Regions from separate parts of the Metapseudomonas lalkuanensis genome, predicted to be linked through region 1. Evidence: predicted binding sites of a transcription regulator. Region 1 holds the regulator's gene; the other holds the start of a gene.
What was found. The regulator LexA, encoded in region 1, represses DNA repair genes until DNA is damaged. The targets are predictions, from matches to a motif close to CTGTNTNNNNANACAG.
Positions count from the first base shown of each region.

Region 2: the regulator LexA is predicted to act here: its motif matches at 2,606-2,621, upstream of imuA (translesion DNA synthesis-associated protein ImuA).

Region 1 is NZ_CP043311.1:2,093,087-2,100,502, reverse strand. It holds gene FXN65_RS09870 (DEAD/DEAH box helicase) at 1-974, shown strand, start outside; gene FXN65_RS09865 (S-methyl-5'-thioinosine phosphorylase) at 1,013-1,750, opposite strand; gene nagZ (beta-N-acetylhexosaminidase) at 1,760-2,758, opposite strand; gene FXN65_RS09855 (L,D-transpeptidase) at 2,768-3,292, opposite strand; gene FXN65_RS09850 (TetR/AcrR family transcriptional regulator) at 3,337-4,044, opposite strand; gene lexA (transcriptional repressor LexA) at 4,267-4,878, shown strand; gene sulA (SOS-induced cell division inhibitor SulA) at 4,889-5,362, shown strand; gene FXN65_RS09835 (hypothetical protein) at 5,443-5,676, opposite strand; gene FXN65_RS09830 (DUF6586 family protein) at 5,747-6,265, opposite strand; gene topA (type I DNA topoisomerase) at 6,332-7,416, opposite strand, start outside.
Region 2 is NZ_CP043311.1:4,614,300-4,621,715, reverse strand. It holds gene FXN65_RS21300 (SOS response-associated peptidase) at 1-622, opposite strand, end outside; gene FXN65_RS21295 (M28 family metallopeptidase) at 906-2,519, shown strand; gene imuA (translesion DNA synthesis-associated protein ImuA) at 2,725-3,339, shown strand; gene FXN65_RS21285 (Y-family DNA polymerase) at 3,347-4,762, shown strand; gene FXN65_RS21280 (error-prone DNA polymerase) at 4,759-7,416, shown strand, end outside.

The sequences.
Region 1 (7,416 bases):
GCCAACGGCTCTGCCTCACCGGCACGCCGCTGGAAAATCATCTCGGCGAACTCTGGTCACTGTTCCATTTCCTGATGCCGGGTTGGCTCGGGGACAGCCAGAGCTTCCTGCGCAATTACCGCAATCCCATCGAAAAACACGGCGACGCCACCCGCCTGGCCCATCTCAATGCCCGCCTCAAGCCCTTCCTGCTGCGTCGTAGCAAGGAGGCGGTGGCCACCGAGCTGCCGGCCAAGAGCGAGATCACCCAATGGGTCGAACTCAGCGACCGCCAGCGCGACCTGTATGAAACCGTGCGCCTGGCGATGGACCACAAGGTGCGCGACGAGATCGACCGCAAGGGTCTCGCCCGCAGCCAGATCGTGATCCTGGAGGCGCTGCTGAAGCTGCGCCAGGTGTGCTGCGACACTCGCCTGATCGAAGAGAGCGGTACCCGCACGCGCGGCAGCAGCTCAGGAAAGCTGGACAGCCTGCTGGAAATGCTGGAGGAGCTGATTGCCGAGGGCCGCAAGGTGCTGCTGTTCTCCCAATTCACCAGCATGCTCGCCCTGATCGAGGACGAGCTGCGCAAGCGCAGCATCGACTACGTGCAGATCACCGGCGACACCCGCGACCGGCGCACGCCGGTGCGGCGCTTCCAGAACGGCGAGGTTCCGCTGTTCCTGATCAGCCTCAAGGCAGGCGGCACCGGCCTCAATCTCACCGCCGCCGACACGGTGATCCACTACGACCCCTGGTGGAACCCGGCGGTGGAACGCCAGGCGACCGACCGCGCCTACCGCATCGGCCAGGACAAGCCGGTTTTCGTCTATCGACTCATTTCCCGGGGAACGGTGGAAGAGAAGATCCAGCAACTGCAAGCGCAGAAAGCCGCACTGGCGAGAGGCATTCTGGACGGCCGCGAGAAGGAAGGCTGGCGATTGGCCGAAGAGGACATCGATGCCCTGTTCGCCCCCTTGCCCCGACTAAGCTGAACCGCAGGGAGGGCTGCGTGCAGGCGTGTTGAAAGACCTCAGCCTTTCAGCACGTGAGCCAGCACGCCACGCACCTTGCCGATACCCTCGGCCAGGGCAGCCTCGATCTCGGCCATGGTGATGATGCCTTCGGACTTGCCGGCGGCTGGATTGACCACCAGAGACAGGCAGGCATAAGGCAGGTTCAGCTCACGCGCCAGCGCTGCCTCAGGCATGCCGGTCATGCCGACGATGTCGCAGCCATCACGCTCCAGACGGACGATCTCGGCCACGGTTTCCAGGCGCGGACCCTGGGTGCAGCCATAGACGCCAAAGTCACTGTGCGGGAAGTCGCAGGCGTTCAGGGCCTCCAGCAGCCGGGCACGCACCCCTTCGTCATAGGGGTGGCTGAAATCAATATGGGTGACGTGATCCAGGTCACCCTCGAAGAAGGTGCCGATGCGCCCGTGGGTGTAGTCGATCACCTGATGCGGCACAACCAGGTGGCCACTGCCCATGGCCGGATGGATGCCACCTACCGCGTTCACCGCAATCACCGCCTGGGCACCGGCATGCCTGAGGGCCCAGAGGTTGGCGCGGTAGTTCACCTGGTGGGGCGGAATCCGGTGCGGATGACCGTGACGAGCCAGGAACAGCACGTCATGCCCGGCATATTCGCCACGGACGATACCTGCCGAAGGCGCGCCGTAGGGCGTTTCAGGGTTGAGCAGGGCTTTCATGCTCAGGCCTTCGAGCTGAGTCAGGCCTGTTCCACCAATGATGGCGTAGACGGTCATGTCGGTTCCTCAATCGATCAACTGAGCATCGCGCAGGGCCGCAACGGCCTGCAGCCAGCGGGGATCCTGGCGGTATTCGGTACCTGGGAAAGCGCGGCGGCGCATCCGTGCCAGGCTGGCCGGCGGCTTGGCGCCAAGACGCTGCAGACGCGCCAGGGCCAGCTCGGCAGAAGCGCGGTCGTTGCACACCAGCCCCATGTCACAACCGGCGGTCAGCGCCGCCTCGATACGCTCGGCGGCATCGCCGACCACGTGGGCACCCGCCATTGACAGGTCATCGCTGAAGATGACGCCGGAGAACTTCAGTTCGCCGCGCAGGATTTCCTGCAGCCATCGCCGGGAGAAGCCGGCGGGCTGATTGTCCACCTGCGGATAGATGACGTGTGCCGGCATCATGCCGTCCAACTCGGAAGCCAGACGGGCGAAGGGAACCAGGTCGCTCTGGCGTATCTGCTCCAGGCTGCGCTCGTCGGTAGGGATCGCCACATGGGAGTCGGCCTCCGCCCAGCCGTGGCCGGGGAAGTGCTTGCCGGTCGCGGCCATGCCGGCCTGGCGCAGGCCACGGATGAAGGCACCCGCCAGGCGCGCAGCGCGCTCCGGGTTGCCTTCGAACGCGCGGCTGCCGACTACTGCACTGCGCTGGTGGTCGAGGTCCAGGACCGGCGCAAAGCTGATGTCCAGGCCAACGGCGAGCACTTCGGTCGCCATCAGCCAGCCGCACTGCTCCGCCAGTTGCTCGGCGTTGTCGTTGTCCGCGAGGGCACGCATGGCGGGCAGGCGCAGGAAGCCCTGTCGCAGACGTTGCACGCGGCCGCCTTCCTGGTCGACCGCGAGGATCAGGTCGGGGCGAACCGCGCGGATGGAAGCACAGAGCTCACGCACCTGGCGCGGGCTTTCGATATTACGGGCAAAGATGATCAGTCCGGCGACTTCCGGCTGACGGAGGATCTGCCGATCCTCGGCGGTCAGCCAGGTGCCGCCGATATCCAGCATCAGGGAACCTTGCATGGAAAATCCTTAAGAGAGTTGTGCCACCGCCCAGTCCGGGCAAGGCGCTTCGTCTATGCGTACCGCACAGTGGACGGGCACGCGATCGAAGAGTTCCAGCACATCGGCGTTGCGCAGACGAATGCAACCATGGGATAGCGGAACACCCATGGGTTCGCTGTCCGGCGTGCCGTGCAGATAAATGTAGCGGCGGAAGCTGTCCACCTGGCCGAGGCGATTGCGGCCAGGCTCGCGACCGCTCAGCCAGAGGATGCGGGTGAGAATCCAGTCCCTACCGGGAAAGCGTTCATGCAACTCGGCATTCCAGACCTCACCGGTCCAGCGCCGCCCACGCAGGACAGCACCAAGGGGCAAGCCGTCGCCGATTCGCGCGCGGATCTGGTGCAGTCCTCGGGGGGTGCAGTTGGAGCCATTGGTTTCGCCCGCGCCATTCAGGGCGGTGGAAACTGGCATGCGCAGCACCAACTGCCCTTCGGCAAAGCCATAGAGCTGCTGGTCGGCGATGGAGATATGCAGGAGATCGAGGTTTTGCATGGGCCGCAAGCTTAGCCGATCAGCCTGCCTGCGCCCAAGTGGATTTAAGCCTTGGCGGGTGCTGCCGGCGCCTTGATGCGCGGCTTGAGCACCGCACTGGCCAACGCATCGTCAGTCACTCCGGTTTCAGCACGCATGCCGGCTGCCAGGAACGGAACCATCAATCGCATCACCTGCTCGATGGAGGTGTTCACGCCAAAGTCGTTTTCCGCCATTGCGCGCAGCGCCTTGATACCCGACATGCTGAACGCCGCGGCGCCGAGCATGAAATGCACGCGCCAGAAGAGCTCAAGCGGCGGCACCTTGGGTGCGGATTCGTTCACCAGCAGCATGTAGCGGCGGAAAACCTTGCCGTAAACCTCTTCGAGGTACTTGCGCAGGTGGCCCTGGCTCTGACTGAATGCGAGTCCGAGCAAACGCATGAAGATCGACAGGTCATTACCGCTACGGGGCTTTACCGCGAGGGCCTGCTCGACGAGCATTTCCAGTAGCTCTTCGAGGCTGGCCTTGCTCTCCGCCTTGGATTGGCGGCGGTCCAGCTCTCGTTCAAGGCTCTGGCAGAATGGACCGAGGAAGCGCGAGAAGACCGCCTGGATCAGCGCCTTCTTCGAGCCGAAGTGATAGTTCACAGCCGCCAGGTTGACCCCGGCCTTACTGGTGATCAGGCGCAACGAGGTCTCGGCGAAGCCTTTTTCCGCGAACAGCTGTTCCGCAGCATCCAGAATGCGTTCTACGGTTTCCGACTGGGCCATGGCTCCTCCGCCTGACAAACACTTGTTTGAAACATACGTTTCAGCCCGCCAGCTTGTCAAGCCGTGCTCACCATTATCTGACGCCATGGTCACTCACCGGGCCAGCGGATTTTCCCGACCATCGGTCGCCCCTTCTACTTTCCCTCCTCAAAAAAGAAGCGTTGCCAAGGCTGGATCACTGTATATAATTCCAGTCACTGTATAAAAAGACAGAGCGCCACCATGCTGAAACTGACGCCCCGCCAAGCCGAGATTCTCGCATTCATCAAGCGCTGCCTTGAAGACAATGGCTTCCCTCCGACCCGCGCGGAAATTGCCCAGGAACTCGGCTTCAAGTCCCCCAATGCCGCCGAAGAACACCTCAAGGCCCTGGCCCGCAAAGGCGCGATCGAGATGACGCCAGGCGCCTCTCGCGGCATTCGCATCCCCGGATTCGAACCCGGCAACAATGAAGTCGATGGCCTTCCGGTGATCGGCCGAGTCGCCGCCGGCGCGCCGATTCTGGCCCAGCAGAACATCGAAGAATCCTGCCGTATCAACCCCGACTTCTTCCATCCCCGCGCCGACTACCTGCTGCGTGTTCGCGGCATGTCGATGAAAGATATCGGTATCTACGACGGCGATCTGCTGGCCGTACACAGCACCCGCGAAGCCCGTAACGGACAAGTGGTCGTTGCCCGTCTGGGCGAAGAAGTCACCGTAAAGCGCTTCAAGCGTGAAGGCGACAAGGTCTGGCTGATTGCCGAGAACCCCGAGTTCGCCCCCATCGAAGTGAACCTGGATGAACAGGATCTGGTGATCGAAGGTTTGAGTGTCGGCGTGATCCGCCGCTAAAGGAGGCCTTATGCAGTTCCCGCAGTCGCTTGGTCGGTCCCAGCTTCCCCTGTTCCACGATGCCATCCTGGCCAATCCCGTGGTACCGATGCTGACCGAAGTGGTCGAAGATCCGCGCCCGGAAGAGCCGGAAGCGTTCAGCGAACTGTCCCTGCGCGGCGCCACCGGGCACTGCCGGAACCTCCTGGCCTCGGTATTGCGGGAACTGAGCGAGGAACAGGACGCGCGCTGGCTGACGCTGATCGGCGCCCCCGCCGGCCTGACCCGCGACTGGCTGCGCGACTCCGGACTCAATCGGGAACGTATCCTGATCCTGCAACCTCGCGGTGAGCAAAGTGCCCTGGAACTGGCTTGCGAGGCCCTGCGACTGGGCCGCAGCCACACCGTCGTCAGCTGGCTGCAGCTCGGCCAGAAAGCCAAGCAACAACTGGCCCAAGCCGCGCGCAAAGGCGGCGCACAGAGCCTGAACATCCTGTTGGGTTGATTAAGCGACGGGGCCAGGGAAGACCTGGGCCCTGTGACATCAGACGGTAACCGAATCAGCGGAAGATCCGGCTCCAGAGATCAATGCAGGACGCGCGGACCTTCATGATGGTCCATATCACCTTCCGCCAGACGGCCAGCCATCTGAACGCCAACGTTCAGCATGGCCTTGGCGACTTCCAGATGGTGCCCCTGCAGGAACGCCTTGGCATCAGCGGAGAAATCCAGCGTCACCAATGCTTCCTCGTCCTCGGCCCGGCGCAGGATGATGCGCCCGTCAGGCAGTTCGACTATTTCCAGAAAGGACGTTGGCATAGGTTCAGATCTCCACGAAAGCGGCCATTGTACCAGCGAGCCGCCAGCACGCCCTAGCCCGTCGATCAAATCAGCATTCGCTGAGCGTTTCCCGGAAGCGCAAGGCGAGGGATTTCAGATTCTGTCTCCACGACTCAAGGCACTCCCGCGACAGCGGCGCCTCTTCCTTTTCCACACTGACCGCAGTGATCAGCGGCAAGGTCGGATCGACCTTGGCCTGCCTGGGCGCCTGGGGCGGCTGGAACAACGCGAAATAGGCGGCAAGGAGCTCGGCCAACCAGGTTTCCCGCTGCTGGGCCAGTTCCACCAGCTCGGCCAGCTCAGGGCTGGGGGCAGCAGCCAGCACTTCTTGCGTCAGCAGTAATTCGACACGCGGAGCGTTGGCTTCCGGAAGACGGTAGTAACCAGCGATTTCATGACACAGGCCAAGCAATGCACCGTAGAGGTGGAAGAGCGATGCTTCCCGCTCGGATTGCACCAGCGCCTGGGCGTTCATCGCCCTGCCCTCCTCCGCCTTGCGCCAGGATTCCAGCGACAGGCCTGCGAAGAAGATCTTCTGGTTGGTGCGGGTATAAAGCTCGTGGGCCATGACGGCGCCCTCCACAGGTGATTCCGGCAGTATATGCGCGCCCGGTGCCGGGCGCGCTGCAGTCGGTCAGCGCTTGTCTTCGACCTTCCACTTGCCGCCATCGAAGAAGGCACGCCAGCCGGTGGGCTTGCCGTCCACCTCGGTCTGCACGTACTGCTCCTTTGTCTTGCGACTGAAGCGAATTACCGCCGGACGTCCCTCGGGGTCCTTCTTCGGCGCGTCGAGCAGGTAGTGATACTTCGCGTCCAGCTCATCCTTGTGCGGGATCAGTTCCTGTACCAGCGGTGCACGGGTTTCTCGGTTCTTCGGGAACTGGCTGGCAGCCAGGAACAGGCCGGAAGCGCCATCGCGCAGCACATAGATATCGTCGACCTTCTCGCACTTCAGTTCCGGCATGCGAATCGGATCGATCTTCGGCGGCGCAGCCTCGCCGCTCTTCAGCAGCTTGCGGGTGTTCTTGCAACTGGCGTTGGTGCAGCCGAAGAACTTGCCGAAGCGCCCTGTCTTGAGCTGCATCTCGCTACCGCACTTGTCGCACTCCAGGCTCGGACCTTCGTAGCCCTTGATGCGGTACTGGCCCTGCTCGATCTCGTAACCCGAGCAATCCGGGTTGTTGCCGCAGATATGCAGTTTGCGGGTTTCATCCAGCAGATAAGCATCCATAGCAGTCGCGCAGATCGGGCAGCGATGCTTGCCCCGCAAAACGCGGGACTCCGATTCACCCTCGTCGTCCGCGGCGATTTCGTCGCCCGGCACGAGGTTGATGGTGGCCTTGCAGCGCTCCTTCGGCGGCAGGCTGTAGCCCGAGCAACCGAGGAACACGCCGGTCGAGGCGGTACGGATCATCATCGGACGACCGCACTCGCGACAGGGAATATCGGTCAGCGTAGGCTGATTGGCGCGCATGCCCTTGTCGGTGCCTTCGGCCAGCTCCAACTTCTTCCTGAAGTCGCCATAGAACTCGTCCAGCAGGTGCTTCCAGTCGCGCTCGCCCTGTGCGACGTCGTCCAGATGCTCTTCCATGCCGGCGGTGAAGCCGTAGTCCATCAGGTTGGCGAAGCTTTCGTTCAGGCGCTCGGTAACGATGTCGCCCATCTTCTCCGCGTAGAAACGACGGTTGTGCACGGTGACGTAGCCGCGCTCCTGAATGG
Region 2 (7,416 bases), 2.5 Mb from region 1:
GCCCGGTGAAGTCATCGCGTGCCTGGGCGATGACCTGCTGCACCTGTTCGCCCGGCGTTTCGGGGTCCAGCCACAAGGCGAACTGTTCCGGCGGCAGTATCACCGGCATGCGCTGGTGGATGGCGCGAATGGCCGGTGCGGCTTCCCGTGTGAGCAGGGCGCACGAGGTGATGGCCTGTCCTTCCGGGCCGGTCCAGGTGGCCCACATGGCGGCGATGGCCAGGAGCCGGTCGTTCGGGCTGTAGAGGTAGTAGGGCTGGTGGACCAGGCGGCCGCTGGCGTTGCGTACCTGTTGATTCGGGTTCCATTCGTACCAGCCATGGGCGGGCATCAGGCAGCGGTGGCTGCGCAAGCTCTGGCGCCACAGGGGCTTGCCGGCAGCCTCTTCACTGCGGGCGAAGAAGGACATGGTCGGCGGCTTCGCCTCTTTCCACCAGGAGGGGATCAGGCCCCAGCGCGCCGGCACCAGTTCCAACCCCCCTTGTTCATCCAGGCGCAGCATCGGCACCTGGCTGGTGGGGGCCACATTGAAGCTCTGGATCCAGCGCCCCGATTCCCGTGCGCCGATGTGCCAATAGTCTTCGATGGCGCGATCGGAGGGGCTGACGTAGCGGCCGCACATGGCTGCTTCCTGTATCGGGGGATGCCTTCAGCATAGAACCTACGCACCTGCCGTACGGGCTGGTGATATGAGGTGGCCATCTTTTTGATGGCTATTCAGTGGCCTATCTCCGTCAATTTGCTGCGAAAAAGGCGACAAAGTGCACGTTTTTTACACATGCCCGGAAGAACCGAATGACCTTGCGCCAGTCTGTTCTCTCAGGCCTGTTCCCGAGGATGCCGTACAGGACAGTGGCGCAATGCCACGGCAGGCCGCCTACAACCACTTCAAAAGGATTGAAGTCATGACCCACAAGAACAACGTCAGACGTGTTGTTGGTTCCCTGGTTCTAGCCGTTTCCACTTCCACCCTTGCCGCCCCGGCGCCCGAAGGCGATGCCTTCGGCGATTACTGGAGTCCCGGCAAACCCAACCCCGCTCTCTGCAAATCACCGGTGCTGGTTGGCACACCCGTGGGACTGCCGCGGTGTCTGCAGGCGAGCAACGTGATGCACCGCCTGCAGGAGCTGCAGGACATCGCCACCCTCAACGATGGCAATCGCGCTGCCGGTCTGCCGGGCTACCAGGCCTCGATCGACTACGTGAAGCAGACCCTGGAGCGCGCCGGCTACCAGGTGCGGGTACAGCCGTTCCCCTTCACCGCCTACTTTCCCAAGGGACCGGGCACCCTGCAGGCATTGACGCCGCAACCGGCGGAATACGTCTGGGAGGAGGACTTCAACTACCTGTCGCAGACCGATGCCGGCGACGTCAGCGCCCCGGTGGTACCGGTGGACCTGTCCCTCGGCGCCGGCAATACCTCCACCAGCGGCTGCGAAGCGGAGGATTTCACCGGATTCCCCAGTGGCGCCATCGCCCTGGTCCAGCGCGGCAGCTGCAACTTCGAGCTGAAGGCGGAGAACGCCGCGGCGGCGGGTGCGGCGGGCGTGATCATCTTCAACCAGGGCAATACCGAGGAGCGCAAGGGCCTGGAAAACGTCACCCTGGGCGACACCTACGAGGGCGGCATCCCGGCGCTGTTCGCCACCTATGACAACGGCGTGGCCTGGTCCCAGACCCCCGGCCTGCAATTGCGCATGGTGGCGGATGTGATCCGCGAGAAGACGCAGACCTTCAACCTGGTGGCCGAAACCCGACGCGGTGATCCGAAGAACGTGGTCATGGCCGGCGCACACCTGGATTCGGTGTTCGAGGGCCCCGGCATCAACGACAACGGCTCGGGCAGCGCGGCGTTGCTGGAGATGGCCGTGCTGCTGCGCAAGGCGCACCCGCAGAACAAGGTGCGTTTCGCCTGGTGGGGCGCGGAGGAGTCCGGGCTGGTGGGCTCGACCTTCTACGTCAACAGCCTGAGCGATGAGGAACGCAAGAAGATCAAGGCGTACCTGAACTTCGACATGATCGGTTCGCCGAACTTCGGCAACTTCATCTATGACGGCGACGGCTCTTCCTTCGGCCTGCAGGGCCCGCCCGGCTCGGCTGCCATCGAGCGTCTCTTCGAGGCCTACTTCAAGCTGCGTGGCGAGCCTGCCGAAGGCACCCAGATCGACTTCCGCTCCGACTACGCGCAGTTCTTCGAAGTGGGCATTCCCTTCGGTGGCCTGTTCACCGGCGCCGAAGACATCAAGAGCGAAGAGCAGGCGCAGAAGTACGGCGGCGCCGCCGGCCAGCCCTTCGATCCCTGCTACCACCAGGGCTGCGACACCACCGCCAACATCGACCTGAACGCCCTGGAGATCAATGGGGACGCCATGGCCTTCGCCACCAGCTGGCTGTCGCTGTCGACGAAGATCATCGACGACGAGATCGCCGCTGCCGCCGAGCAGGCGAAGGGTGCCAAAACCCTGCGTGTGCAGTCGGTGCGCCAGGCCGAGCGCTGGGGTAATCACTTCGTGAAATGACGGAAGGGCGGCGGGCCTGCGGAGTTTCGTGCTTTCGCAGGCCTTCCGTCTTTTCTGAATTGACCGTAGGAAGTCTCTGCGATTTACTGTATATAAATACAGTATCCGTAGGATTTCCCCTGATGGCCTTGATGATTGTTCCTGGCCCTTTCGGCAGCCCCGCCCCGGGGCTGCCGTTTTTCTCTTCCGCTAACGGGCCGAGCTGATGGGCGCCGTCGTAGCCCTCGATGCCCTGCTCAACGAACGGCGGGTCTGGAAGGGACAGCCCGGCGCTCTGCTGGCTGGCAGCGAGCAGCCCACCGGCCTCGACGTCCTGGACCGGGTCCTGCCCGGCGGTGGCTGGCCTGAGGCCGCGCTCAGTGAAATCCTCGTTCCGGCCGCGGGCCTGGGCGAGTTGCGTCTGCTCTGGCCCACACTGGCACGGCTGACCGCCAGCGCCGAGCGTGTGGTGCTGGTGGCGCCGCCGCATATCCCTTATCCACAGGCCTGGCAGGCTGCCGGCGTTGACCTGCGCTGGCTGGCGCTGGTGGAGGCCAGCGGCCGCGATGCCCTCTGGGCGGCCGAGCAATGCCTGCGCTCCGGCAGTTGCGCAGCGGTGCTGTGCTGGCCGCAACAGGCCGATGATCGTGCCCTGCGTCGCCTGCAGGTGGCCGCCGAAACCGGCCAGACCCTGGCCTTCGCCTACCGTCCGCTGGATGCCGCCCTGAACCCCTCGCCGGCGGCCTTGCGCATTGCCGTCGACGGCTGGCCGGCGCAGCTGCGGGTGCTCAAGTGCCGGGGCGGCCTGCCACCCGCGGCGCCGATCGCCCTGTCCCGGTGATGCCGTCATGCGCTGGGCCTGCATATTGCTGCCGCAGTTGGCGCTGGATGGCGTGCTGCGCGTCCATCCCGACCCCGAAGCGCCCCTGGCGCTGGTGACGGGCACGCCCCAGCGCCGCGTGCTGCGTGCCCTCAACCCGACGGCCAAGGCCCTGGGGCTGCGCCCTGGCCAGTCGCTGACCGCCGCCCACGCCCTGACTCGTGATTTCACCCTGGTGGAGTACGACCCGGCGCGGATCGAGCACTGGCAGCAACTGCTGGCCGCCTGGGCCTATCGCTTCAGTTCCCAGGTCAGCCTGCGCTATCCGCGCTGCCTGCTGCTGGAGGTGGAATCCAGCTTCGCCCTGTTCGGTCCCTGGCCACGCTTCGAGGCCAGGTTACGGCGGGAACTGGCAGCCCTGGGCTTTCGTCATCGCATCGTCGTTGCGCCCAACCCGGCGGCGGCGCGGGTGCTGGCCAACGCCTACGACGGCCTGGCGGTGGCGAATCAGGGTGAACTGCGTGAAGCCCTCGGGCGCATGCCGGTGGATCGCGCCGGCCTGGCCCGGGAGGCCGCCACCGCCTTCGCCCGCATGGGCCTGCGCCACCTGGAACAGGTGCTGCAGCTGCCCCGCGAGACGGTGGCCAGGCGCTTTCCCGCCGAAGTGCTGCAGCACCTCGATACCTTGCTGGGCGACCGTCCCCTGGCGCTGGAGTGTTATCGGCCGCCGGATGAGTTCGACCTGCGCATCGAGCTGAACTTCGAGGTGGAATCCCACCAGGCGCTGCTGTTCCCCCTGCGCCGTCTCACCGCTGACCTGGCCGCGTTCCTCGCCTGCCGTGACAGCGGCGTGCAGCGCTTCACCCTCCATCTGGAACACCGCGATCTGCCGGAAACCCGGGTGCCGGTGGGGCTGCTCAGCGCCGAGCGCGAGGCGGCCATGCTCTTCGAACTGGCCCGTGGGCGCCTGGAGCAGTTGCAGGTGCCGGCCCCGGTGCGTGCCTTCCGCCTGCAGGCGCGGGACCTGCCGGCCTTCGTCCCGGAGCGGCGCGAGCTGTTCGACGAGCGCCCGCAGCAATCCCTGCCCTGGGAGCAATTGCGCGAACGCCTGCGGGCACGTTTGGGAGACGACGCGGTGCACGGCCTGGCTGCCCGTGCCGATCACCGTCCCGAATGCGCCTGGCAACTGGATGCACAGGGCCCGCAGGCACCGCTCCTGCCTGGTCCGCCCCGCCCCGGCTGGTTGTTGCGTGAACCGGTGCCCCTGCGGGACTCGTCCGTCCGCATCCTCGCCGGCCCCGAACGCATCGAGTCCGGCTGGTGGGATGGCGGCGACGTGCGTCGCGACTACTACCTGGTGGAAACCCGCGCTGGCCAGCGTGGCTGGGCCTTCCGCACAGTGAACGGGGAGGGGCCGCTGCTGTTGCACGGCTGGTTCGCATGAACGCCTACGCCGAGCTGCACTGCTTGTCCAACTTCAGCTTCCAGCGCGGCGCCTCCAGTGCCGAGGAGCTGTTCATGCGCGCGAAGGATCATGGCTACGAAGCCCTGGCGATCACCGACGAATGCACCCTGGCCGGCATCGTCCGCGCCTGGCAGGCCTCGAAGAAGAGCGGGTTGCCCCTGGTGATCGGCAGCGAAGTGCGGGTCGAGGGCGGTCCGAAGCTGGTGCTGCTGGTGGAGAACCTGGCCGGCTACCAGCGCCTTTGCCGGCTCATCACCCAGGCCCGGCGACGGGCGAAGAAGGGCGAGTACCGCCTGTTGCGCGACGACCTGGCCGAGCCCACGGATGGCCTGCTGGCCCTCTGGGTGCCGGACCGGGAAGACGACGACCGCGAAGGCCCCTGGCTGCGCCAGTGCTTCTCCGAACGCCTGTGGCTGGCGGTGGAACTGCACCAGGGGCCGGACGATGCCGGCCGCCTGGAGCGCCTGCTGGCCCTGGCCGAGCGCGTCGGCATCCCGCCCGTGGCGACTGGCGATGTGCACATGCATGCCCGTGGCCGCCGCGCCCTGCAGGACTGCATGACCGCCGTGCGCCATCACTGCACGGTGGCCGAGGCCGGGCTGCGGCTGTTCCCCAATGGCGAGCGCCACCTGCGCCGTCGTGAGGTGCTGGCTGGCCTCTACCCGGCGCAGCTGTTGGCCGAATCGCTGTGCATCGCCCGTCGCTGCGAGTTCAGCCTGAGCCAGCTGGATTACCAGTACCCCCGCGAGCTGGTGCCGGAAGGGCATAGTCCCAGCACCTGGCTGCGTGCCGCCACCGAGAAGGGATTGCTGCGACGCTGGCCCGACGGCGTGCCGGCCAAGGCGCGGGCGCTGGTGGAAAAGGAACTCGCGCTGATCACCGAACTGGGCTACGAGAGCTACTTCCTCACGGTGCACGACATAGTCGAATTCGCCCGCCGCCAGGACATCCTCTGCCAGGGACGCGGCTCGGCGGCCAACTCGGTGGTGTGCTTCGCCCTGGGGATCACCGAGCTGGATCCCTGTGTCTTCACCGAACTCCTGTTCGAGCGCTTCATGTCGAAGGAGCGCAACGAGCCGCCGGATATCGACGTCGACTTCGAGCACGAGCGCCGCGAGGAGGTCATCCAGTACCTGTTCCGCCGCTACGGGCGGGGCCGGGCGGCGCTCACGGCGGTGGTCAACACCTACCACGGCGCTGGCGCGGTACGCGATGTGGCCAAGGCGCTCGGCTTGCCGCCGGACCAGGTCAATGCCCTGGCCGATTGCTGCGGCGGCTGGAGCGACAAGGGGCCTTCGGCGGAGCGTCTGCGGGAAGTGGGTTTCGACCCGGAAAGCCCGGTGCTGCGCCGGGTCGTGACGCTGACCAACGAGCTGATCGGCTTTCCCCGCCACCTGTCCCAGCACCCCGGCGGCTTCGTGATTTCCGAAGCGCCGCTGGACAGCCTGGTGCCGGTGGAAAACGCCACCATGGCCGAGCGCACCGTCATCCAGTGGGACAAGGACGACCTCGACCTGGTGGGGCTGCTGAAAGTGGACGTGCTGGCGCTGGGCATGCTCAGCGCGCTACGCCGCTGCTTCGCCCTGATCGAGCGCTATCGCGGCATCCGGTGGACCATCGCCACCCTGCCCAAGGAGGACGAGGCCACCTACGACATGATCGGTCGCGCCGACACCATCGGCGTATTCCAGATCGAGTCGCGGGCGCAGATGTCCATGCTGCCGCGACTGAAACCCAGGGAGTTCTACGACCTGGTGATCCAGGTCGCCATCGTCCGTCCGGGGCCGATCCAGGGGAACATGGTCCATCCCTACCTGCGTCGGCGTAAGGGAAAGGAAGAGGTGACCTATCCCAAGGACGAGCTGATCCCGGTGTTCGAGCGCACCCTGGGTGTGCCGCTGTTCCAGGAACAGGTGATGCAGCTGGCCATAGTCGCCGCCGACTACACGCCCGGCGAGGCGGACGAACTGCGCCGCAACATGGCTGCCTGGAAGCGTCATGGCGGCCTGGAGCACCACCGTCAGCGGCTGACGTCGCGGATGCTCGCCAAGGGCTACGAGCCGGACTTCATCGAGCGGATCTTCGAGCAGATCAAGGGCTTCGGCAGCTACGGTTTCCCCGAATCCCATGCCGCCAGTTTCGCCCTGCTCACCTATGCCAGCTGCTGGCTGAAATGCCACGAGCCGGCCGCCTATGCCTGCGCCCTGATCAACAGCTGGCCGATGGGCTTCTACAGCCCCGACCAGGTGCTGCAGGATGCCCGCCGCCACAGGATCGTGGTGCGTCCGGTGGATGTGCGTCATTCCGACTGGGATTGCTCCCTGGAGCCGGCGGGCGAGGAGGGCGAACCGGCCATTCGCCTGGGGCTGCGGATGGTGCGGGGGTTTCGCGAGGACGATGCCAGGCGCATGGAGACCCTGCGGCAGGCCGCCCCCTTCAGCAGTGTCGGTGACCTGGTCCAGCGTGCCCATCTGGACGCCCGCGCCCGCGAACTATTGGCCGACTCCGGCGCCCTGCGCGGCCTGGCCGGGCACCGTCACCGGGCACGCTGGGCGGTCGCCGGGGTGGAGGTGCAGGCACCGCTCTTCGCCGGCCTGCCGGAGCAGGAAGAAATGCAGGTGGCCCTGCCGCTG